3 regions of the Cellulomonas sp. P2_B4 genome follow, and region 1 is predicted to be linked to each of the others. Evidence: predicted binding sites of a transcription regulator. Region 1 holds the regulator's gene; each other region holds the start of a gene.
What was found. The regulator HrcA, encoded in region 1, represses chaperone genes, less so after heat shock. The targets are predictions, from matches to a motif close to TTNGCACTCGNNNNNNNCGAGTGCNAA.
Positions count from the first base shown of each region.

Region 1 (7,655 bases):
CCTCGATGGTGCCGGCCTCCATGAGCCGCGGGATGGCCTCCGGGTCGACCATGTCGTGCAGCGCGTCGTACAGCGGGCGCAGGTACGGGTCGATCTTGTCGGAGAGGCTGCCGGGCAGGAACCCGAGCCGTTCGCCGGCCTCGACCGCGGGCCGCGTGAGGACGATGCGGTGCACCGTGCGGTCCTGCAGCGCCTGAACGGCCTTCGCCATGGCGAGGTAGGTCTTGCCGGTGCCCGCCGGACCGATGCCGAACGTCACCGTGTGCCGGTCGATCGCGTCGACGTACTCCTTCTGCCCGGACGTCTTGGGCCGGATGGTGCGCCCGCGGCTGGACAGGATGTTGAACGAGAGGATGTCGGCCGGGCGGACCGTCGACGCCGCCGTGAGCATGGTCACCGAGCGGGCCACGATGTCCGGGGTGAGCGGCGTGCCGCTCGCGGCCATCTCGACGAGCTCGTCGACGAGCCGGGAGACGAGCGCGACGTCGCCGACCGGACCTGCCAGCGTGACCTCGCTGCCCCGCACGTGGATGTCCACCGTGGTGAAGCCGGTCTCGATCGCGCGAAGGACCTCGTCCTGGAGGCCGAGCAGCTCCACCATGGAGATGTCCGACGGCACGGTGATCCGGTGCTCGACGCGAGCCGGCGCACCGTGGGCGCGGGCTGGGCGTGCGGGGTTGGGCGTTGGTTCGGCCATGTGCTCGGCGTGCGCCGTGGGCTCCTTGTCAGCGATGTGTTCGTGCAGGGTGCAAGTCTACGAGCCCTGGCCCACAAGAGTCCCCGTCATACCCAACGTCCCAGCCGCTGCGCGAGGATCGCGATCGCGACGGGTCCTGCCGTCGAGGTGCGCAGCACGTGCGGACCCAGCCGGACCGCGCCCGCGCCCGCATCGGTCAGGCGGGCGAGCTCGACCTCGCCGATCCCACCCTCGGGCCCGACGACGACCAGGCACTCCCCCGCGGTCGGCAGCGCGACCTCCGCGATCGGGGCTGCCGCCTCTTCGTGCAGGACGAGCACGACGCCGCCGGCGGCGACCACGGACCGGATGCGCTCGGCGAGCGCCCGGCCGTCCAGCGCGACCTCGACGTCGGGCACGCGGGCGCGGCGCGACTGCTTCGCGGCCGCCCGCACGGTGCCCAGCCAGCGCGCCCGGCTCTTGGTGGCGCGGTCGCCCCGCCACACCACGATCGAGCGCTCCGCCTGCCACGGGACCACCGCGTCGACGCCGACCTCGGTGGCCGCCTCGATCGCCATCTCGTCGCGGTCGCCCTTGGCCAGCGCCTGCACCAGCACCAGCGGAACGGCCGGCGCGGGCTCGACGACGACCTCGGTCACCGCGACGGCCACACCGTCGGCCGTCACCGCGTCGACCACGCCGACGAGGCGCACCCCGGCACCGTCGACGACGTCGACCCGCTCACCGGGGGCTCGTCGCTGGACGACGCCGGCGTGCCGGCCCTCCGTACCGCCGAGCAGGTACGTGCCACCGGCGACGACGTCCCGGAGGCTCCCGGGGTCGGCCAGGAAGACGGGCGCGCTCATCCGGACCGGCCGCTCAGCGGCCGGACAGCTTGTCGCGCAGCTTGGCGAACACGCCCGAGCTCGACCCGGCGAAACGCGCCTCCGGGCGCTCCTCGTCGCGCAGCGCCGCGAGCTTGCGCAGCAGCTCGGACTGCTCGTCGTCCATCGCCGTCGGAACCTGGACGTCGACGTGGACGTGCAGGTCGCCCCGCCCGCCGATGTGCAGGTGCCCGACACCCAGGTTCTTGAGCGTGATGATCTGCGACGGCTGCGTGCCGGGTCGCAGGTCGACCTCCCGCGGACCGTCGAGCGTGTCCAGGGTCAGCACGGTGCCGAGCGCCGCGGCGGTCATCGGCACCTGGAGCGTCGCGTGCAGGTCGTCGCCGCGGCGGACGAACGTGTCGTTCTTGCGCTCGCGCACCTCGAGGTACACGTCGCCGGCCGGGCCGCCGGCGGGGCCGACCTCGCCCTGGCCCGTGAGCTTGATGCGGGTGCCCGTGTCCACGCCCGCGGGGACGTCGACGCTCAGGGTGCGACGCGACCGGACCCGGCCCTCGCCCGAGCACTCGGTGCACGGCTCGGGGATGACGCTGCCGAACCCGTGGCACGCCGCGCACGGCTGGGTCGTCATGACCTGACCGAGGAACGAGCGGGCCACGCGCTGCACGGAGCCACGGCCGCCGCAGACCTCGCACGTGCGGGGCGAGGTGCCAGGCCGGCAGCACGTGCCCGAGCAGGTGGGACAGACGACCGCGGTGTCGACGGGGACGTCGCGGTGCACGCCGAACGTCACGTCGGCCAGGTCGAGGTCGAGGCGGACCAGCGCGTCCTGGCCACGACGCGCCCGCGGGATGGGACCGCGCTGCTGCGCGGCGCCGGTCGCGGCACCGAAGAACGTCTCGAAGATGTCCTGGAAGCCGAAGCCGCCACCCATGCCGCCACCGGGCGACGACGGGTCGCCGCCCATGTCGTACGCGCGACGCTTCTCGGGGTTGCCGAGCACGTCGTAGGCGCGCGACACGTCCTTGAAGGTGTCCTCGGACCCGGCGTCCGCCCCGGCGACGTCCGGGTGGTGCTCGCGCGCGAGCTTGCGGTACGCCTTCTTGATCTGCTCGGGCGTCGCGTCCCGCGGCACGCCGAGGATCTCGTAGTAGTCGGTCACGGGAGGATGTGCTCGCTTCCGGTGGGAGTGCTGGTCAGTTCCGTCATTGGGCCAGGATCCGCGTGAGGTAGCGCGCGACCGCGCGCACCGCGGACATGGTCGCCGGGTAGTCCATGCGCAGGGGGCCGATGGAGCCGATGCGGGCCACCGAGCCGCTTCCCTCGTCGCCGTAGCCGGTGGTCACGAAGCTGGTCTCGACGAGGCCGTCGTGCTGGGTCTCGCGACCGATCCGCACGGTGACCGCCTGCGTGTCCTCGGCCATCTCCGAGAGCAGCCGCAGTAGGACGACCTGCTCTTCCAGGGCTTCGAGCACCGGCCCGATCGAGCGCACGTCGGTGCCGCCGGCGCGTGCGAGGTTCGCGGTGCCCGCGAGCACCACGCGCTCCTCGCTCTCCTGCGCCAGCGTCTCCTCGAGCACCGCGACGACGCTGCGGACGAGATCCTGGTCCGCGGGCTCGAACGCCGGCGTCAGGTCCGCGAGCGCTACGGGCAGCTCGGACAGCCGACGACCTGCGGCGCTCACGTTCAGCCGGGCGCGCAGGAGGGCGACGACCGACTCGTCGAGGTCGCGGTCCAGCTCGAGCGTGCGCTGCTCGACGCGCCCGGTGTCGGTGATGAGCACGACGAGCAGGTGCCGCTGGCCCACGGGCACGAGTTCCACGTGCCGCAGCGCCGACCGTCGCAGCGAGGGGTACTGCACGACCGCGACCTGCTGCGTCAGCTGCGCGATGACGCGCACCGCCCGGTCGACGACGTCGTCGAGGTCCTGCGCGTTCTCCAGGAACGTGCCGATCGCGCGGCGCTCGGGGCTGGACAGCGGCTTGACGCTCGAGAGCTGGTCGACGAAGAGCCGGTAGCCCTTGTCGGTGGGCACGCGACCGGCCGAGGTGTGCGGCTGCGCGATGTAGCCGCCCTCCTCGAGGGAGGCCATGTCGTTGCGGATGGTGGCCGGCGAGACCCCGAGGGAGTGTCGCTCGACCAGCGCGCGCGACCCGACCGGCTCGCGGGTGGCGACGTAGTCCTCGACGATCGCGCGCAGGACGTCCAGACGCCTGTCGTCGCTCATCTCTCGCCTCCTCGCCCAGCCTCGTGGTTCGCGCACGCACGCCGGTAGCACTCGCCCGGCAGGAGTGCCAATGCTACGCCGCGCCGCCGACACCACCGGGTGCTCCGCGCACAGCGGAACCGGCGCGCCCCGACGACCCCCGCGCGGCCGCCACCTACGCTGCCCGGGTGAACCAGGACCGCTACGGCTCCGACGTCCTGCGTGGCTCGGGCTCGACACACCATCGCGCACCACGCACCAGCCGCCCGCAGGCGGCCGAGACCGGCCTCGTCGTGGAGGAGGTCACCACCGGCTGGGTCGGTGCGGTCGTCCGCGTCGAGAAGTCCGGTGGCATCCACGTGGTCGTCCTGGAGGACCGCGCCGGCCGCACCCGCACGTTCCCGCTCGGCCGGGGCTTCTGGGTGGACGGCGAACCCGTGGCGCTCACCGCGCCGGTCCGCGCGACCGCACCCGCCAAGCCCACCCGCACGGCCTCCGGCTCGGTCGCGGTGCACGACGCCCGGGCGCGCGTCGCCCGCGGAAGCCGGATCTGGGTCGAGGGCAAGCACGACGCCGAGCTGGTGGAGAAGGTCTGGGGCGACGACCTGCGCCTCGAGGGCGTCGTGGTCGAGCTCCTCGACGGCGTCGACAACCTGCCCGACGCGATCCGCGACTTCGCCCCGGGTCCGGGCCGCCGCGTCGGCGTGCTCGTCGACCACCTCGTCGCCGGGGCCAAGGAGAGCCGGATCGCCGCGGAGGCCGTCCGTCTCGCCCCCGCCGGGACGGTGCTCGTGCTGGGCCACCCGTACGTGGACGTCTGGCAGGCGGTCCGGCCCGAGCGCATCGGCCTGACGGCCTGGCCGACGATCGAGCGCGGCACCGAGTGGAAGCACGGCATCCTGCGCGAGCTCGGCTGGCCGGCGCAGGACCAGGCCGACGTCGCGCGGGCGTGGCAGCGGATCCTGCGCTCGGTCCGCAGCTACGCCGACCTCGAGCCCAGCCTGCTCGGCCGCGTCGAGGAGCTCATCGACTTCGTCACCACATGACGGTGCCCGGCCCTCGCGGACGAGGACCGGGCACCGGGTGTGGAGCGGTCAGGCGACGGCGGCGATCGGGTCGCCGAGCAGCCGCTTGAACAGGAACGCGCTCGCGAGGAGCACGACCGGGACGGCGACGAGCAGGCCGATGCCGCACAGGATGGCGCCCGCAGCCAGGATCAGGATGCTGAGCAGGTAGAACAGGATCGTCGTCGACAGGTTCGCCGTGATGAGCTGGTAGCTCGCCTTGATGGCGTCCACCGGCGCGAGCTGCTTGCCGATCACGAACCAGAACGTGAAGAACAGCAGGAAGTTCACGACGAGCGAGACGAGCCCCCCGAAGAACGGGATGAGGCTGAGCACCACGGAGATGCCGGTCAGGATCAGGGCCGTCACGATCACCGGGCCGGCGTCGACGAACCGGAAGAAGTCGCCGAAGCCGATCGGGCGCCCCTCCGTCACGTCGAGCGCCGCCTTGATGAAGACCGCCTGGATCAGGTAGCCGATCAGCGAGGCGACCAGCGTCAGCACGATGAACCCGAACGAGAACCCGATCCGCCCGCCGGCGGTCGTCCGGAACAGGTCGCTGAACCCGCCGAAGATCGCCGCGACGATCGAGAACGCGACGATGAAGATGACGAACCACACGACGCCGGCGCCGATGAACAGGCCGCCGTGGCGCGTGAACGCCTTCCAGCCGTACCCGAAGGACTCACCGAGCGGCGAGGGCGGCGGCGGGGCGTAGCCGCCGGCGGGCGGCGGGGCGTATCCGGGCGGCGCGGGCGGGTAGGCACCGGGCGGCTGCTGGCCGTAGCCGGGCGGGTAGGCGCCCGGAGCGGGCTGCCCGTACTGCGGAGCCGGCGGCGGCGGGTACGCACCCGGGGCAGGCTGACCGTACGGAGCCGCCGGGGGTGCAGGCGGAGCGGGCGGCGGAGGCGGGGGCGCGACCGGCGGAGCGGGCGGCGGAGGAGGCGGGGCGGCGGGTGGCTGGGCCGGAGGAACCGGCGGCTGCGGGTCAGGTGCGACGGGCTCGCCGTCGTTCGGCGGCGTTCCGCCCGGGTTCTCGCTCATGCGTGGCCTCCCTGGTCACGGGCGGTCGTCGCCCAGCGGACAGCGAACCGAAGCCGCACACCCGTGTCAAGGAACCGCATCAAACCCGGCATGTCGGCTCGTCAGCCGGCGAGGCTCCTGACGACGGCGTCCGCGAGCAGCCGACCGCGACGCGTCAGGACGAGCCGTCGCCCGGCGAGAGCGGCCGTGCCGTCCACCAGACCGTCCGCGATGAGCCCAGCGACCGCGGGCCGCGCGTCGGTCGGCAGCGCGTCGATCGGCAGCCCGTCGGAGAGCCGGACGCCGAGCATGAGCCGCTCGAGCAGCTCACCGTCGCCCGTGACGATCTCCCGACCAGCCGCGGGGCTCAGCCCGCGGTCGAGCCGGTCCGCGTACGCGCGCGGGTGCTTGACGTTCCACCAGCGGACCCCGCCGACGTGGCTGTGCGCGCCCGGCCCGACCCCCCACCAGTCGTCGCCGCGCCAGTACGCGAGGTTGTGCCGGCACTCGGTGGACCGGTCGCGCGACCAGTTGCTCACCTCGTACCAGTGCAGGCCGGCGGCCTCGAACAACTCGTCGGCGAGCTCGTACTTCGTCGCCTGGTCGTCGCCGTCGGGCAGCTCGAGCTCGCCGCGGCGCACCTGCACGGCCATGCGCGTGCCCGCCTCGACGACGAGCGCGTACGCCGAGACGTGGTCGACCCCGGTGTCCAGCGCGGCCTCGACGCTGGTGCGCCAGTCGTCGACCGACTCCCCCGGCGTCCCGTAGATGAGGTCGAGCGAGACGGCCAGGCCGGCGTCCTTCGCCCAGCGCACGACGTCCGGGATGCGTCGGGGGTCGTGGGTGCGTTCGAGGGTGGCCAGCACGTGCGGCACCGCGGACTGCATGCCGAACGAGACCCGCGTGAAGCCGGCCGCCGCGAGCGCCTCGAGCGACTGCGGGGTCACCGAGTCGGGATTCGCCTCGGTGGTGACCTCGATGTCGTCGGAAAACCCCCACGCGTCCCGGACGCCGCCCAGCATGCGCGACAGGTCCGGGACGGACAGGACGGTGGGCGTGCCGCCGCCGACGAAGACGGTCTGCACCGGCCTGGCGGGCAGGATCGAGGCCGCGAGCGCGATCTCCTTCAGCGCGGTGTCCGCGTACGCGTTCTGGCTCGCGCCGCCGCCCAGCTCCGTGGCCGTGTACGTGTTGAAGTCGCAGTACCCGCAGCGCACCGTGCAGAACGGCACGTGCAGGTAGACGCCGAAGGCGCGCTCCGACAGACCCTCGAACGCCGACTGCGGCAACGATCCGTCGTCGGGCGCAACGTCCCCTTCGGGGAGCGCTGGACTCACTTCTTCTTCGCGTCCTTGCCACCGGCGGAACCGGCCGGCTCGCTGGAGAGCGCGGCGATGAAGGCCTCCTGCGGCACGTCGACCCGTCCGATCGTCTTCATGCGCTTCTTGCCCTCCTTCTGCTTCTCCAGGAGCTTGCGCTTGCGCGTGATGTCGCCGCCGTAGCACTTGGCCAGGACGTCCTTGCGGATGGCGCGGATGGTCTCGCGCGCGATGATCCGGGCGCCGATCGCGGCCTGGATGGGCACCTCGAACTGCTGGCGCGGGATGAGGTCCTTCAGCTTGGCCGTCATCATGACGCCGTACGCGTAGGCCTTGTCCTTGTGCACGATCGCGCTGAACGCGTCGACCGTCTCGCCCTGCAGCAGGATGTCGACCTTGACCAGGTCGGCCTCCTGGTCGCCGATGCGCTCGTAGTCGAGGCTCGCGTAGCCGCGCGTCTTGGACTTCAGCTGGTCGAAGAAGTCGAAGACGATCTCGGCCATCGGGAGCACGTAGCGCAG
Region 1 covers NZ_JBFUDI010000003.1:437,773-445,427, forward strand. Annotated here, with positions in the region: gene AC1DZC_RS06960 (PhoH family protein) at 1-697, opposite strand, end outside; gene AC1DZC_RS06965 (16S rRNA (uracil(1498)-N(3))-methyltransferase) at 784-1,542, opposite strand; gene dnaJ (molecular chaperone DnaJ) at 1,556-2,683, opposite strand; gene hrcA (heat-inducible transcriptional repressor HrcA) at 2,727-3,749, opposite strand; gene AC1DZC_RS06980 (DUF3097 domain-containing protein) at 3,917-4,774, shown strand; gene AC1DZC_RS06985 (hypothetical protein) at 4,823-5,836, opposite strand; gene hemW (radical SAM family heme chaperone HemW) at 5,938-7,152, opposite strand; gene lepA (translation elongation factor 4) at 7,149-7,655, opposite strand, start outside.

Region 2 (7,655 bases), on a different contig from region 1:
GCGGCACCTCCAGCAGCGCGATCACCGACCCGCCCGTGCGCTCCTGGAGCTCGAGCATGGTGCTCAGGAGCTCGTCGCGCTCGTCGATCAGGTCGTCGCCGAGCAGGACCGCGAACGGCTCCGCCCCGACGTGGCGCTTGGCCTGCAGGACTGCGTGCCCGAGGCCCTTGGGCTGTCCCTGCCGGACGAAGTGCACGTGCCCGAGCTCGCTGGACTCGCGGACCTTGGCCAGCCGCTCGGTGTCCCCCTTGGCCTCGAGCGCCTGCTCGAGCTCCGGGGCGGCGTCGAAGTGGTCGGCCAGCGAGCGCTTGGACCGGCCCGTGATCAGCAGGACGTCGTCGAGGCCGGCGCGGACCGCTTCCTCCACGACGTACTGGATCGCCGGCTTGTCGACGATCGGGAGCATCTCCTTGGGAGTCGCCTTCGTGGCGGGCAAGAACCTGGTGCCCAGACCCGCGGCGGGGATGACTGCCTTCTGGATGGTCATCTGGGGACCCTAGCCGCGGGTGCGGAACCGCGCAGTGGCGTAGGTCACCACACCCGCCCTGGGGAGGATCTCCGACGGGGTCCCAGGTGCGACACTGGAGGCATGAGCAGCGTCGCCCAGCCCTATCCGCACGTCTCCGAGGGGGACGAGGTCGAGGACGTCAAGGAGCAGCTGCGGCTGGCCATCCGGGAGGCGCGCAAGACGCGGTCCGCCCGTCGTCGCGAGGAGGCCGCGCAGGCCCTCGCCAAGGTCGTGCTGACCATCCCGGCCGTCGAGAACGCGCGCTGCGTCTCGGTCTACGCCGCGCGCTCGACGGAGCCCGGCACGGGCGTCCTGCTCGAGGAGCTGTCCGCCCGTGGCGTCCGCGTCCTCATGCCCGTCCTGGGCAGCGGCCTGCAGCGGGACTGGGCGGAGTACGCGGGTCCCGACGACCTGCGCGAACGTGCGCCGGGACGTCCACCCGAGCCGGGCGGTCCGACCCTGGGCGCCGCGGCGCTGGCCGAGGCGGACGTCGTGATCGCCCCCGCGCTGGCCGTCGACACCAGCGGCGCACGGCTCGGGCAGGGCGGCGGCTGGTACGACCGGGCGCTCGAGCACCTGCGGCCGGGCGTCCCCGTGGTCGCGCTCGTGTTCCCCGAGGAGCTGTACGACGCCGAGGTGCGCCCACTGCCGAGCGAGCGCCACGACCGCGCGGTCGACGCCGTGGCGACGCCCGAGGAGTGGCACCTGCTGCACTGAGGTGCGGTGCCCTAGGGGTGCAGCGTCAGACGGTCGTTCGCGTCCGCCTCGGTGGCCGCGGCGGAGAACGGCCACGGGAACGTCTCACCCCTCGACCACGGTCCGAGCTGGTCGGCGTAGTGCACGCTCGCCGGGTGCCCCGAGGCTCCCGTGAGGGTCACCCAGGTCGACGAGTCCAGGTCGCCGAGGTCGACCACCATGCGCATCGACGGTGCGGCCGTCACCCCGTAGTCCTGGCTGGTGCCGTCCTCGCCGACCGCGCTCGCGTCCCAGGCGGTCGCGTCGACGATCGAGGAGCCGCCCCCGACCGGCAGCGGTGAGGGGTTCACCAGCGAGCGGATCAGCCCGGGGACGGACGAGCCGCCGAGCAGCAGGTGCTCGGGGGCCGCGGTGTGCAGCTTGCCCCAGCGCCACTGGGTCGCGTCCCGGCCCAGCTGGGCGGTGAGCTGGCGACGGGCCGAGACCATGGCGTCGGTCAGGATCTCGTCGCGCCCCTCGACCACCCCCGCGGTCGTCTTGTCGTCCCACCAGGGCGACGTCGGCTCGTCGAGCAGGTTGCGGACCACCTCGAGCCAGCGCGAGCCGCCGGACGGGCCCTCGCCCTCGGGCAGGTCGTCGGCGAAGGCCGAGCGCATCACGTCGGCCCACACCGCCGCAAAGTAGGCCGCGGCCGCGGAGTCGTCGGACTGCACGCGGTCCCAGCTGCGCAGCAGGTCCTGCCCGGCGCGGTCGAACGCCAGCTGCGAGTTGGTGCCAACCTTCGGGATCTTCTGCTCCAGCAGCGTGGGGACCAGGACGTCCGCGTACGGGTTGTGCTGGTCGAACTGGATCTCGCTCATGTCCGCGACGGTGAGCTTGTGGTCCTTGGCCGCCTCGATCTGGTCCCGGATCCGCTGTGCCCGATAGCCGTAGTCCCAGTCGTCGGTGAGGAACGGGCCCACCCCCGCGGGCGTCACCGCATTGTTGGCCGTGACGATGAAGCCCGCAGCGGGGTCGAGCGCGCGCGGCATGTCGTCGGGATCGACGTAGCCCTGCCAGTCGTAGACGCTGTCCCAGCCCGGCCGCGGCCACGTGCCGTCCGACGGGACCGGCCCGCCGACGACGTCCGCGCGGACCGGGATCCGGCCCGGCGCCTGGTACCCGATGTGACCGTCGGTCGTCGCGAAGACGATGTTCTGCGACGGGACGTCGAGCAGCGCAGCCGCGGCTCGGATGTCGTCGGCGTCCTTCGCGACGTCCATCGCGAGCACGGCCTCCATGCTCCGGCTCGGCTGCAGGGCGGTCCACGCGAGCGCGACCTCGAAGCGGCTGCCCGGCGCGTTGTCCGGCACCGGCGCGCCCGCCACGGTGTCGACGTCGAGCACGTCGGAGACGATCGGGCCGTGCACCGTCTCGCGCACCGGGAGCCGGATCGGGTCACCGCCGTTGACGGTGATGATCTCGGTGCGCTCGGTGATCGGCTCGGTGCCGCCGTTCATCAGCGTGGTGCTGCCGTCGACGCGCTCGAGGAAGAAGTCGCTGACGTCCGCGCCCAGGTTGGTCAGGCCCCAGGCGAGGTTCGCGTTGTGGCCGATGACGACGCCGGGCATGCCGGCGAACGAGAAGCCGGACACGTCGTAGGGGCACGCGCTCGAGACGTCGGCGCACCGCAGGCCGACCTGCGCCCAGACGCCCGGCGCGGAGATGCCCAGGTGCGGGTCGTTGGCCAGCAGCGGCTTGCCCGACTCGGTCAGCGCGCCACCGACGACCCACGAGTTCGACCCGACGCCCTCGCCCTCGCCGACCAGGTGCGGTACCGCCTCGAGGGCCTTCTGCGCGCTCGCCATCGCCCGCTGCAGGTCGTCCTGCCCCAGGTCGAGGCTCGTGGTCGACGCCGTGCCGGTCACCGTGCTCGGCAGGTCCTCGCGCGTCAGGATCGGCGCGTTCAGGTCCTGCGGGTAGGCCGGGTAGAGCTCGTCGACACGGGCCACGTCACCGATCGTCGAGAACGCGGCCGCGCGGCCCAGCTCGTCGTCGAAGTTGCCGCGCAGGTCCCACGCCATGGCCTTGAGCCACGCCAGCGAGTCGACCGGGTCCCACTTCTCCGGGTCCTTGATGTCGAGCTGGAGGTCCAGGATCGTGTACTCGACCGCGATCGCACCCTTCGGCTTGCCGTCCAGGTACGCGTTCACGCCGTCCGCGTACGCCTGCAGGGCCGCCCGCGTGGCCGGTGTGACCTGCTGCCACTCCTGCTCGGCGACCCGTCGCCAGCCCAGCGTCCGGGTGACCTTGTCCGCGTCGACGGCGTCCTTCACGTTGCCGACGAGCTCCGCGAGCCGGCCTGAGGTCACGTGCCGGCGGTAGTCCATCTCGAAGAACCGGTCCTGCGCCGCGACGTACCCCTGCGCCATGAACAGGTCACGCGACGACTGCGCGGTGATCGTCGGGACACCCCGGTCGTCGCGTGTGACCGTGACGTCGGCGCCGAGGCCCGGGAGATCCAGCGAGCCCGCGACTTCCGGCAACGGGCGGCGGACCACCACGAACCCGGCGACGACGACGCCGACGAGGACGACGACGAGCACCACGGCGAGCGTGATGAACGAGAGGCGGACCAGGTGACGACGAGGCACGCTTCGGAGGGTACTTCGCCGGACCCTGAACCGTTCGATCGCGTGGTCGCTCGGAATGTCGGGGCCCCGGATGCCGTTAGGATTGGCACTCGGATGTTGTGAGTGCCAGGTCCTCGTCTGATCGCCTGAGCCGCCGACCACCTGCCAGGAGTCGTTCTTCGTGCCTACCTACGCCTACGCCTGCACCGCCTGCGGCCACGCCTTCGAGGCGGTCCAGTCCTTCAGCGACGACTCCCTGACCGTGTGCCCCGAGTGCGACGGACGCCTGCGCAAGGTGTTCTCGTCCGTCGGTGTCGTGTTCAAGGGGTCCGGGTTCTACCGCAACGACGCCCGCGCCGGAGCGAAGTCGTCCACCCTGAGCCCAGCGCCGTCGACGTCGTCCTCCACGTCGGATTCGTCGTCGTCCACCTCGACGACCCCCGCGCCTGCACCCGCGCCCTCGACCCCCGCGCCCGCAGCGAAGCCGGCCGCGACCTCCTGATCTCCCCGGCGCCGCCTCTCTGACGGCGTCTGCCTGCTCTCGACGACTCGGGCTCGAGGTGCTGGGTGTCACCAGCCGACCACAGCCCCGCCGCCCGCGCTCTGCGGCCCGGACTCGTCGAGGAGGCTCGACGGCCTCCTAACGTCGAGGCATGCGCGATCTCGCCGGCCGACCGCCACCGCTCACCCCGCGCCGCGCTCCCCTGCCCGTCCGGCTGCGGGTCCTGCTGTGGCGGTGCCGGTTCCTGGTCTGCGCGCTCTTCCTCGGCCTGGCCGCAGCCTCGACGGTCCAGGCGGTCCGACCACCTGCGGCGCCCACCGTCGGGGTCGTCGTCGCGGCCCGCGCGGTTCCCGCCGGTGTCTCGCTGACCGCGTCCGACGTGCGGGTCGCCCGATACCCGGTCGCGACCGTGCCCGACGGTGCGCTGACCGCTCTCGCATCCGCCGTCGGCGCCTCGACGGCCGTCCCGCTCAGCGCCGGCAGCCCGCTCGGGCCCGGCGTGCTCGCCTCCGCGGAGGTCAGCGGACCACCCGGAACGGTCGTGGCGACGGTCCGGTTCGCCGACCCCGCCGTCGCCGGTCTCCTCTCGGCCGGAATGCACGTGGACGTGCTCGCGGCGACCGCCGAGGGCGGCCCGGGAGGGGTGGTCGCGCGCCGGGCGCTCGTCCTGCCCGTCGCGCGCCCGCCCGCCGCGTCGAGCGGGCTGCTGGGCGGTGGCGCCTCCGGCGACGACTCGGTCCCCGTGCTCGTCGCCGTGTCGCCCGACGAGGCGCCCGCGCTCGCTGGCGCCGCCGCCTCCGCCTTGCTGTCCGCCGTCGTCGTGCCATGATCGATCGGATCGATCGACCGGCAGTGCACACCCGCGGCGTCGCACGGACGACAGCCCACCCCTCCACGAGGAGCACCCATGACCGACCGGATCAACAGCGGCCTGCGCGGAGCAGGCGAGAGGCTGCAGGGCACCGCGAAGGTGCTCCAGGGATTCAAGGACTTCGTCTCACGCGGCAACGCGATCGAGCTCGCCGTCGGTGTCGTCATCGGCGCCGCGTTCGGGGCCGTCGTCAAGGCGTTCGTCGACGGGCTGATCAGTCCCCTGATCGCCGCGATCTTCGGCAAGACCGACCTGAGCAACGTGCTCACGTTCGAGATCAACGACGCCATCTTCTCGATCGGCCTGATCCTGAACGCGATCATCCTGTTCCTGTTCACGGCCGCCGCCGTCTACTTCTTCATCGTCCTGCCCCTGAACGCCCTGGCCACCCGCCGCAAGGCCGGCATCGAGGACGAGCCGGCGGCCCCCGCCGAGGACATCCTGCTGCTCCAGGAGATCCGCGACCTGCTCGCGGGCCGCCCGTCGCCCGCGGTCGCGAACGACGCCGGCCCGGACTCCCCCGACGTCGGCTACCCCGGCGGCACGGGCCCCGTCCCGCCGTCGATCCCGCCGGGCACCTGACCCGCACCGTCGACCGTTGACGAAGGCCCGGCCTCCTGAGGGAGGTCGGGCCTTCGTCGTCTGCTCACGTGCCGTTGCTGCCTCTCAGGGGGTCGGCCTCACCAGTGCGGCGGCTTGTCCGTGGTGAGCCGGTCGTCATTGGTACCGGTCTCCTGCTGGCCCCAGCCGACGTCCGTGTCGTCGTCGCTCCGGTCGAGGGGACTGGTGCGTGGAGCGGGCGTCGCCGCCTGTTCGGCAGGCGGTGTGTCGGCGTCGCTCGTCAGCGCCGGCAGCACGGAGACGAGGTTCGCGTCGTCGCCACCGACCGTCCCCGCATGCCGGACCGCACGCCGCGACCGCCGCACGGGCACCGCGTCGCCCGCATCCCCAGACTCCACCACCCGCCCATGATCCCACCCGACCTCAGCGAGCTGGCGTCGCTCGAGGCGAGGGGTCGCCCAGGCCCGCGGCTCGATGCGAGGGTCGCCAGGCCCGCGGCTCGAAGCGGAGGCACGAGCGATCTACGAGCGGGTGCCGGCACTGACCATTTCTGCTCGGACGCAACCCCGCGCGGGCCCGCAACGTCCGAGCGGATGTGCGCCCAGGCGAGCGCTCGCCCGGACGCGTGGTGGGCACGTTGGCCCGCGTGGGGGCCTGGCACTCGACCACGTCCGCGCTCGTGCGCGCTATGACAGCGACGAGTGCGGACGTTGCGTGGGTGTGGCCGGGACGTCCGCACTCGTGAGGGCTATTGCGCCCACGAGTGCGGACGTTGCGGGGGGCTGTGGGGACGTCCGCACTCGTGAGGGGTATTGCCCCCACGAGTGCGGACGTTGCGGGGGTCAGGACAGGGCGCGGGCGATGGCTGAGCGGACCGCTGTGTCGATGCGGTAGGAGCGGCGGGTCACGCCCAGCTCGTCGCGCAGTGCGGCGGCCAGCTGTTCGCGGGTGCGCTCCTGCTCGTCGGACCGGAGCCAGTCGACGAGCTCGTCGAGCTGGTCATCGCTGTAGGCGCCGATCGGCAGACCCTTGCGGACGTCGGGACGCTGACGCGTCGGGACGGCCAGTGCCAGCTGGAGCAGGCGGCTCGGCGGCGCCGGATCCTCGGCGGGCTTGCCGGAGCCGGCGGGCTGATCGGTGTCCGTGATCTGGTCGGAGCTGGCTGCCTCGGCGGTGGGCGATGCGGAGTCTGCAGCTCCGGCGGCCGCGGCAGCCTTGGAGGAGGTGACCTCGACCCGGGCAGGGACGACCGGGATGCCGCGCGGGGCGCTGTGCGCGGCGCGCGAGGCGGGTGCTGCCGGTGCGGCGGGCGGGCGGGCGGCCTCGGCGCGGACGGCTGCCGCGCTGAGGGAGCCCGTCAGGACCGAGTCGACCAGGACAGGGTGCGCCGGGACGGAGCGGACCGGGCCGGAGTCGGGGCGGGCCACGTCGTCGGGGTGGGACGCGAAGGCGCCCGAGTCCGTCGAGACGGACCCGTCCGGGTGGACGGGCAACGAGCCGGTGCTCGTCGGGACCGCGCCGGTCGTCGTGGGCACCGCGCCGGTCGTCGTAGGCACCGCGCCTGTCGTCGTGTTCACCGCGCCGGTCGTCGTGGGCGCCGCACCGGTCGTCGCAGGCGCCGCACCGGTCGTCGCCGCGCCGGTCGTCGTGGGCACCGCGCCGGTCGTCGTGGGCACCGCGCCGGTCGTCGTGGGCACCGCGCCGGTCGTGGGCACCGCGCCGGTCGTCGTGGGCACCGAGGCAGACGGAGCCGGGCCGGCGGTCGCCGGGACCCGCTCGGACGCGGTGGCGGGAGCCTCAGGCTTGGCTGCAGACCCCTTCTTCGGAAGCTCCGCCGACGGTGCGGACCCGGTCGACGAGGCGTCGGCCGACGCGGCGTCGATCGGGAGGTCGGTCACCATTGCG
Region 2 covers NZ_JBFUDI010000008.1:136,662-144,316, forward strand. Annotated here, with positions in the region: gene galU (UTP--glucose-1-phosphate uridylyltransferase GalU) at 1-487, opposite strand, end outside; gene AC1DZC_RS14790 (5-formyltetrahydrofolate cyclo-ligase) at 590-1,225, shown strand; gene AC1DZC_RS14795 (penicillin acylase family protein) at 1,237-3,837, opposite strand; gene AC1DZC_RS14800 (FmdB family zinc ribbon protein) at 3,998-4,318, shown strand; gene AC1DZC_RS14805 (SAF domain-containing protein) at 4,470-5,147, shown strand; gene mscL (large conductance mechanosensitive channel protein MscL) at 5,226-5,771, shown strand; gene AC1DZC_RS14815 (hypothetical protein) at 5,870-6,151, opposite strand; gene AC1DZC_RS14820 (hypothetical protein) at 6,593-7,655, opposite strand, start outside.
Region 2: AC1DZC_RS14800 (FmdB family zinc ribbon protein) is a predicted target of HrcA. The motif match lies at 3,920-3,946, and genes of this name have one in related genera.

Region 3 (7,655 bases), on a different contig from region 1:
CAGGTCCGAGCACTCTGAGCTCGAACACGTCGGGCGACGGGCCGTCCACCTCCGGGTGCGCGGCCCGTCGCCGCGTCCGCGGGTGCCCGGCGTGACGAGGGTCGACGTTGTCGTCGTCGGCTCCGGGCCCAACGGGCTCGCGGCGGCGGTCACGCTCGCGCGGGCGGGTCTGTCGGTGCAGGTGCTCGAGGCGCAGGACACCGCGGGGGGCGGCGCGCGGACGCTCGACCTCGGGCTCGCGGACGGCGTCGTGCACGACATCTGCTCGGCGGTCCACCCGATGGCGGTGGCGTCCCCGTTCCTGCGGGAGTTCGACCTGCCGGCCCGCGGCGTCGACCTGCTGCAGCCGGAGGTCGCCTACGCCAACCCGCTCGACGGCGGCCGAGCCGCGCTGGCCTACCGCTCGCTCGACCGCACGGCCGACGGCCTCGGGGTGGACGGCCCCGCCTGGCGCGCGCTGCTCGGACCGCTCGTCGACGACCCAGACGGCGTGCTCGCCCTGGCGCTGGGCGACCACCGGCGGGTCCCGCGGCAGCTCACCACGGCCGCGGCGTTCGGGTTGCGCCTCCTGGAGCAGGGGACGGCCGCGTGGGGAGCACGGTTTCGCGACGAGGAGGCCGCGGCACTGCTCACCGGCGTGGGCGCGCACGCCATCACCCGGCTCCCGTCACCGAGCGCGGCCGGTACCGCGCTCCTGCTGGCACCGCTGGCCCACGCGGGCGGCTGGCCCGTGCCGCGCGGCGGCAGCGGGGCGATCGTCGAGGCGCTGCTGGCCGACCTGCGCACGCACGGCGGCTCGGTGGTGACGGGGACGCCGGTGGAGCGTGCCGCCGACCTGCCGCCCGCCCGCGCGTACCTGTTCGACACGTCGCCGCGCACCGCGGTCCGGGTGCTGGGGCGGCGCGTGCCCGTGCGCACGGCCCGCGGCCTGGTCGCGTTCCCGCGCAGCCGCGGGGCGGCGGCCAAGGTCGACCTCGTCCTGTCGGGGCCGGTGCCGTGGGCGCACCCCGAGGTCGCGCTGGCCGGCACGGTGCACCTCGGCGGCAGCCGGGTGCAGGCGGCGGCCGCGGAGGCGGCTGTCGCGTCCGGCCGCCACGCCGAGCGGCCGATGGTGCTGGTCAGCGACCCGGGGGTCGTCGACCCCTCGCGTGTCACGACGGCGGGCCTGCGGCCGTTCTGGGCCTACGCGCACGTCCCGGCCGGATCGACGCTCGACGTGACCCGCGCCGTGATCGACCAGGTCGAGCGTTTCGCGCCCGGGTTCCGGGACCTGGTGGTCGCCTCGCGCTGCGTGCCGGCAGCGCGGCTCGCCGATCACGACGCCAACCTGGTCGGCGGCGACATCTCGGGGGGCGCGGTGTCGCTCTACCGGATGTTCGCGCGGCCGCGGCTCGCCTGGGACCCCTACGTGCTGGCACCCCCTGCGGCCGGGGTCGCAGGTGTCTGGCTCTGCTCGTCGTCGACCCCGCCCGGCCCGGGAGTGCACGGCCTGCCGGGTTGGTACGCCGCCCGCCGGGCGCTGCGCGACGGGTTCGGCATCCGCACGCCCCCGTCGCTGGCGCCCTGGGACTGAGGAGCGTCCGAGAGCCTGCGACGGCGACCGCCGACCCGGACATCTGGTGTGGGATCTGCGTCTCACGGGCACCGCTCTGGGCGAACGCTGCTTGCACTCTCGGGGGTCGAGTGCTAACCATTGGACTTAGCACTCTCCGGTGGAGAGTGACAGAATCACCACGGCCGTCCGGTGAGGGCCGTCGCACGCGGGACAAGACCGCGAGCGGCGTGCTCGTCCGTCGCGGGCACCTACGGCCGACCCGAACCCAGTGAAGGATCACAGCCCCATGGCCAAGATCATTGCCTTCAACGAGGAGGCCCGTCGCGGCATCGAGCGGGGACTCAACATCCTCGCCGACACCGTCAAGGTCACCCTCGGCCCGAAGGGCCGCAACGTCGTCCTGGACAAGAAGTGGGGCGCCCCCACGATCACCAACGACGGCGTCTCCATCGCCAAGGAGATCGACCTCGAGGACCCCTTCGAGAAGATCGGTGCGGAGCTCGTCAAGGAGGTCGCCAAGAAGACGGACGACGTCGCTGGCGACGGCACCACCACCGCCACCGTCCTCGCCCAGGCGCTCGTTCGCGAGGGCCTGCGCAACGTCGCGGCCGGCGCCAACCCCATCGCGCTGAAGAAGGGCATCGAGAAGGCCGTCGAGGCCGTCACCGCTGCCCTGCTCGCGCAGGCGAAGGAGGTCGAGACCAAGGAGCAGATCGCCGCCACGGCCGCGATCTCCGCCGGCGACCAGGCGATCGGCGACCTCATCGCCGAGGCGCTCGACAAGGTCGGCAAGGAAGGCGTCATCACCGTCGAGGAGTCCAGCGCGCTGGGCCTCGAGCTCGAGCTCACCGAGGGCATGCGCTTCGACAAGGGCTTCCTGTCGGCGTACTTCGTCACCGACCCGGAGCGCCAGGAGGCCGTCCTCGAGGATGGCTACGTCCTGCTCGTCGAGGGCAAGATCTCGAACGTCAAGGACCTGCTGCCCCTGCTGGAGAAGGTCATCCAGTCCGGCAAGCCGCTCTTCATCGTCGCCGAGGACGTCGAGGGCGAGGCCCTGGCCACGCTCGTCGTCAACAAGATCCGTGGCACGTTCAAGTCGGTCGCCGTCAAGGCCCCCGGCTTCGGCGACCGCCGCAAGGCGATCCTCCAGGACATCGCCATCCTCACGGGTGGTCAGGTCGTCTCGGAGACCGTCGGTCTGAAGCTCGACACGGTCGGCCTCGAGGTCCTCGGCACGGCGCGCAAGATCGTCGTCACCAAGGACGAGACCACGGTCGTCGAGGGTGGCGGCGACGCCGCCCAGATCACGGGCCGCGTCACGCAGATCCGTGCCGAGATCGAGAACTCCGACTCGGACTACGACCGCGAGAAGCTGCAGGAGCGCCTGGCCAAGCTGGCCGGTGGCGTCGCCGTCATCAAGGCGGGCGCGGCCACCGAGGTCGAGCTCAAGGAGCGCAAGCACCGCATCGAGGACGCCGTGCGCAACGCCAAGGCGGCCGTCGAGGAGGGCATCGTCGCCGGTGGTGGCGTGGCGCTCATCCAGGCCGGCAAGACCGCGTTCGAGGGCCTCAAGCTCGAGGGCGACGAGGCGACCGGTGCTGCGATCGTCAAGCTCGCCATCGAGGCTCCGCTCAAGCAGATCGCGATCAACGCCGGTCTCGAGGGTGGCGTCGTCGCCGAGAAGGTGCGCAACCTCCCGGTGGGTCACGGCCTCAACGCCGCGACCAACACGTACGAGGACCTGCTCGCCGCGGGCGTCAACGACCCGGTGAAGGTCACGCGCTCCGCCCTGCAGAACGCGGCCTCGATCGCCGCGCTCTTCCTCACCACCGAGGCCGTCGTGGCCGACAAGCCGGAGCGCAACCCCGCGCCGGCCGGTGGCGGCGGCGGGGACGACTTCGGCGGCGGTTTCTGATCCGCTGAGTCACCTCTGAACGACCCGGAGCGGGCCGGTCACCTTCGGGTGGCCGGCCCGCTCTGTCGTGCGTGACGTGAAGCCGCCCCGCCCCCGCCCCGTCGCCGTGAAGTCGACGTAGGGAGTTGTCGACGAGGTAGTGAGCCGCAACTCACTACCTCGTCGCGAGCTCACTACCTCGGCGCCGGTCGTCGGTCTGGTCGGCCGGCGGGTCTACTGCCGGTAGCTCGCCAGGAAGTTGCCCATGCGCTCGACGGCCTCGGCCAGCACGCGGGCCTCGGGGAGCGTGACGATGCGCAGGTGGTCGGGGGTCGGCCAGTTGAACCCGGTGCCCTGCACGAGCAGGATGTGCTCGCTCACCAGCAGGTCGTAGACGAGCTGGGAGTCGTCGTGGATCTCGTGCACCTCGGGGTCGAGCCGGGGGAACAGGTACAGCGCCCCCTGCGGCCGGACGCAGGTGACGCCGGGGATCGAGGTCAGGCCCTTGTAGGCGACGTCGCGCTGCTCGTGCAGCCGGCCACCGGGGGCGATCAGGGCGTCGATGCTCTGCACGCCTCCGAGGGCCGCCTGGACGGCGTGCTGCGCGGGGACGTTGGGGCACAGGCGCGTCGAGGCGAGCAGCGTGATGCCCTCGAGGAAGCCCTTGGCGTGGTCGCGCGGGCCGGTCACCACCATCCAGCCCGACCGGTAGCCGGCCACGCGGTACGTCTTGGACAGCCCGTTGAACGTCAGGCACAGCAGGTCGGGCGCGACGGAGGCCATGGGGATGTGCACGGCGTCGTCGAACAGGATGCGGTCGTAGATCTCGTCGGAGAGCACGAGCAGGCTGTGCTTGCGGGCGATCGCCGCGATGCCCTCAAGGACCTCGCGCGAGTAGACGGCGCCGGTCGGGTTGTTCGGGTTGATGACGACGAGTGCCTTGGTGCGCGGGGAGACGAGCGACTCGAGGTGCTCGAGGTCGGGCTCCCAGCCGTTGTCCTCGTCGCACCGGTAGTGCACCGGCTTGCCGTCGGACAACGAGGTCATGGCGGTCCACAGCGGGTAGTCCGGCGACGGGATGAGCACCTCGTCGCCCTCGTCGAGAAGGGCCTGCATCACCATGGTGATGAGCTCGGACACGCCGTTGCCCAGGTAGACGTCGTCGACGTCGATCAGGGGGAAGCCCGGCTCGGTCTCGTACCGGGTCACCACCGCGCGACGAGCGCTGAGGATCCCGCGCGAGTCCGTGTAGCCGTGGGCGTGCGGGATGGCCGCGATGACGTCCCGGACGATCTGGTGCGGCGCCTCGAACCCGAATGCGGCCGGGTTGCCGGTGTGCAGCTTGAGGACCGTGTAGCCCTCGGCCTCGAGCCGGGCGGCCTCGTCGAGCGCGGACCCGCGGATCTCGTAGAGGACGTTCCTGAGCTTCGACGACTGGTCAAGCTTGCGCAGCGGTGCCATCTGCCGAGCGTATCGAGGCGGTGCCGGGTCGAGGGCCGACGACCGCGGCGGTCGCGTTTCCGGTCCACGCTCGGACCGGGACGAAACAGACCGTTTACTGGGGGTCGTCGGTGCCGGAAACACCCCCTGCCTAGGTTCGTCCACCATGGGCACAGCGACGTATACAGGTCGGGACACAGCGCGGTGTCGCGAACCCTTCGGTGCAGGGGATCAGCGTGCGCGCGGCCGCGGCACGGTGACTGTGACCGGGTCGACGTGCTGGATACCGCCGCGTCCGCAGGGCAGTATCCGGTGGGAGGACTACTCTCGATGACCATGAGCACGGGCGGGCCGGCGGGCATGGACGAGGCTCCGGCAACACCGTCCGGGCTGCCTTCGGGCCCGTCGGACGAGGTTCCGTCGGAGGACTCCAGGTCGCTGCGCGAGGTGGTCTACCACCGGCTCCGCGACGACATCCTCAACGGACGCGTCTCGCCGCGTGAGCGCCTGACGGAGCCCAAGCTCGGCAAGGCGTTCGAGGTGTCCCGCACCCCGGTGCGCGAGGCGCTGTCCCGGCTGCTCTCCGACGGTCTCGTCGAGCGCACCGACTTCGGGTACGCGGTCGTCGTGCCGAGCCTCGAGGACCTGCGCAACCTCTACGAGCTGCGGATCACCCTCGAGCTGCGCGGCATCGCGCGCGCCATCGAGAACCCGCAGGTCCGCCACGACGAGGCACTGCTGCGCGCCGAGCTCGCCACCTGGGAGCCGCTGCGCGACGCGCCGCCGGAGCCCGACCCGAGCTTCGTGATCCTCGACGAGCGGTTCCACCAGGTGCTGTCCCGGTCGTCGGGAAACACCCAGCTGACCGGGGCGCTGGTCACCGTGAACCAGAAGATCCGCGCGGTGCGCATGCACGACTTCGTCGAGGAGGACCGCATCACGGCGACCATCGACGAGCACATGGCGATCCTGCGCCTGGTGCTCGCCCGTGAGCTCCCCGATGCGCTGACCGCCCTGCACAAGCACGTCGGCGAGTCCCTCGAGGTCGTCATGCAGCGCGCCACGCAGGCCATGACCCGGATGGCGCTGGCGGGCTGAGTCCCCGCACGGTCGCCTGGCGTCGCCCACCCGCGCGCCCTGGGTGTCCGCGTAACGCGGCGTTTACCCGGGCACCGCGGGAGGGAAACACGCCCTGCCTAAGGTATGGATACCGGGGTGTATACACCGGTGCCGAGGGAGCTTCTCGGCTCGCGACGACAGCCGGGGGACCACGTGTTCGACATCCAGCCCGTCGAGCCTCTCCCGCGCGTCCCGTCGGGCGCGTCGTCGGCGGTCCCGGTGGTGGGTGCGTGACGGGGACGACCTCGGTGCTGTCCGGCGAGCCGACGGTCTCGTCGGCGGGGCCGGCCGAGATCCGGGTGCGGCTCGCCTACTCGCGCATCGCCGAGGTGGACCGGCCCGAGGTGTGGATCGCCCTGCTCCCGCTCGACGACGCGCTCGCCGCGGCGCGGCTGGTGGACGCGTCGGTCGCCGCCGGGGCGATTCTGCCGCTGGCGGGCCTGACCCTCGTCGTGAAGGACAACGTCGACGTGCGCGGACTGCCGACGACGGCCGCGTGCCCGTCGTTCGCGACCGACCCCGCCGGGCGTCCCGGTGTCGCTATCGCGACCGCCCCGGCCGTGCACGCGCTCGTCGACGCGGGTGCGGTGGTGCTCGGCAAGACCAACCTCGACCAGTTCGCGACGGGCCTCGTCGGAGTGCGTAGCCCCTATGGCGCCGTCCGCAACGCGACCCTGCCCGACCGGGTGTCCGGCGGGTCGAGCTCCGGTTCCGCTGTGGCCGTCGCGCTCGGCATCGCCGACATCGGTATCGGCACCGACACCGCGGGCTCCGGGCGGGTGCCCGCCGCGTTCCACGGGATCGTCGGCATCAAGACGACCGTGGGCCTGGTCCCGACCACCGGCGTCGTGCCGGCGTGCCGGTCCTACGACGTGGTCACCACCTTCACGCGGGACCTCGAGCTCGGCGTGCTGGCGACCCGGCTGATGACCGGCGCCGACCCGAGCGACCCCGCGCGACGTCCCTGGCCCGTCGACGTCCGGCTCGGCCTGCGCGCCGCGCCCGTGGTCGCGGTGCCGCGCGACGAGGACCTCGCACCGCTGTCGCCCGGCTGGCGCGCCGCGTTCGAGGACGCCGTCGCGGCGGTCCGCGCGACCGGTGCCTCGACCCGGACGGTCGACGTGTCCGGCATGCTCGACGCCGCGCGCCTGCTCTACGACGGTGCGATCGTCGCCGAGCGCTACGAGGCCGTCGGCGCGTTCCTCGAGAAGGCGCCCGACGCCGATCCGACCGTCGCGGCGATCATCGCGGCCGGCCGCGACATCACTGCGGACGCCTACGTCGCCGACCGGGCCCGGCTAGCGGTGGCCCGGGTCGAGGCGCTCCAGCTGCTCGACGGCTGCGACCTGCTCCTCCTGCCGACGACCACCGAGCACCCGACGATCGCCGCGGTCCAGGCCGACCCGGTGGCCATCAACCGACGCCTGGGCACCTACACGAACTTCGTGAACCTCTTGGATCTCGCGGCAGTCGCGATCCCCGCCGGCACCGCCGACGGCGGACCGTTCGGCGTGACGCTGCTGGCCCGTGCGTTCGAGGACCAGCTCGCCGTCGACCTCGCGGCACGCCTGCTCGGGACGGCCCGTGCGTCGATGGTGTCGTCGGCCGGGGTCGAGGTGCTGGTCGTCGGAGCGCACCTGCGCGGAC
Region 3 covers NZ_JBFUDI010000010.1:32,647-40,301, reverse strand. Annotated here, with positions in the region: gene AC1DZC_RS16000 (cold-shock protein) at 1-18, shown strand, start outside; gene AC1DZC_RS15995 (phytoene desaturase family protein) at 92-1,573, shown strand; gene groL (chaperonin GroEL) at 1,842-3,470, shown strand; gene AC1DZC_RS15985 (pyridoxal phosphate-dependent aminotransferase) at 3,684-4,910, opposite strand; gene AC1DZC_RS15980 (GntR family transcriptional regulator) at 5,220-5,987, shown strand; gene atzF (allophanate hydrolase) at 6,239-7,655, shown strand, end outside.
Region 3: groL (chaperonin GroEL) is a predicted target of HrcA. The motif match lies at 1,664-1,690, and genes of this name have one in related genera.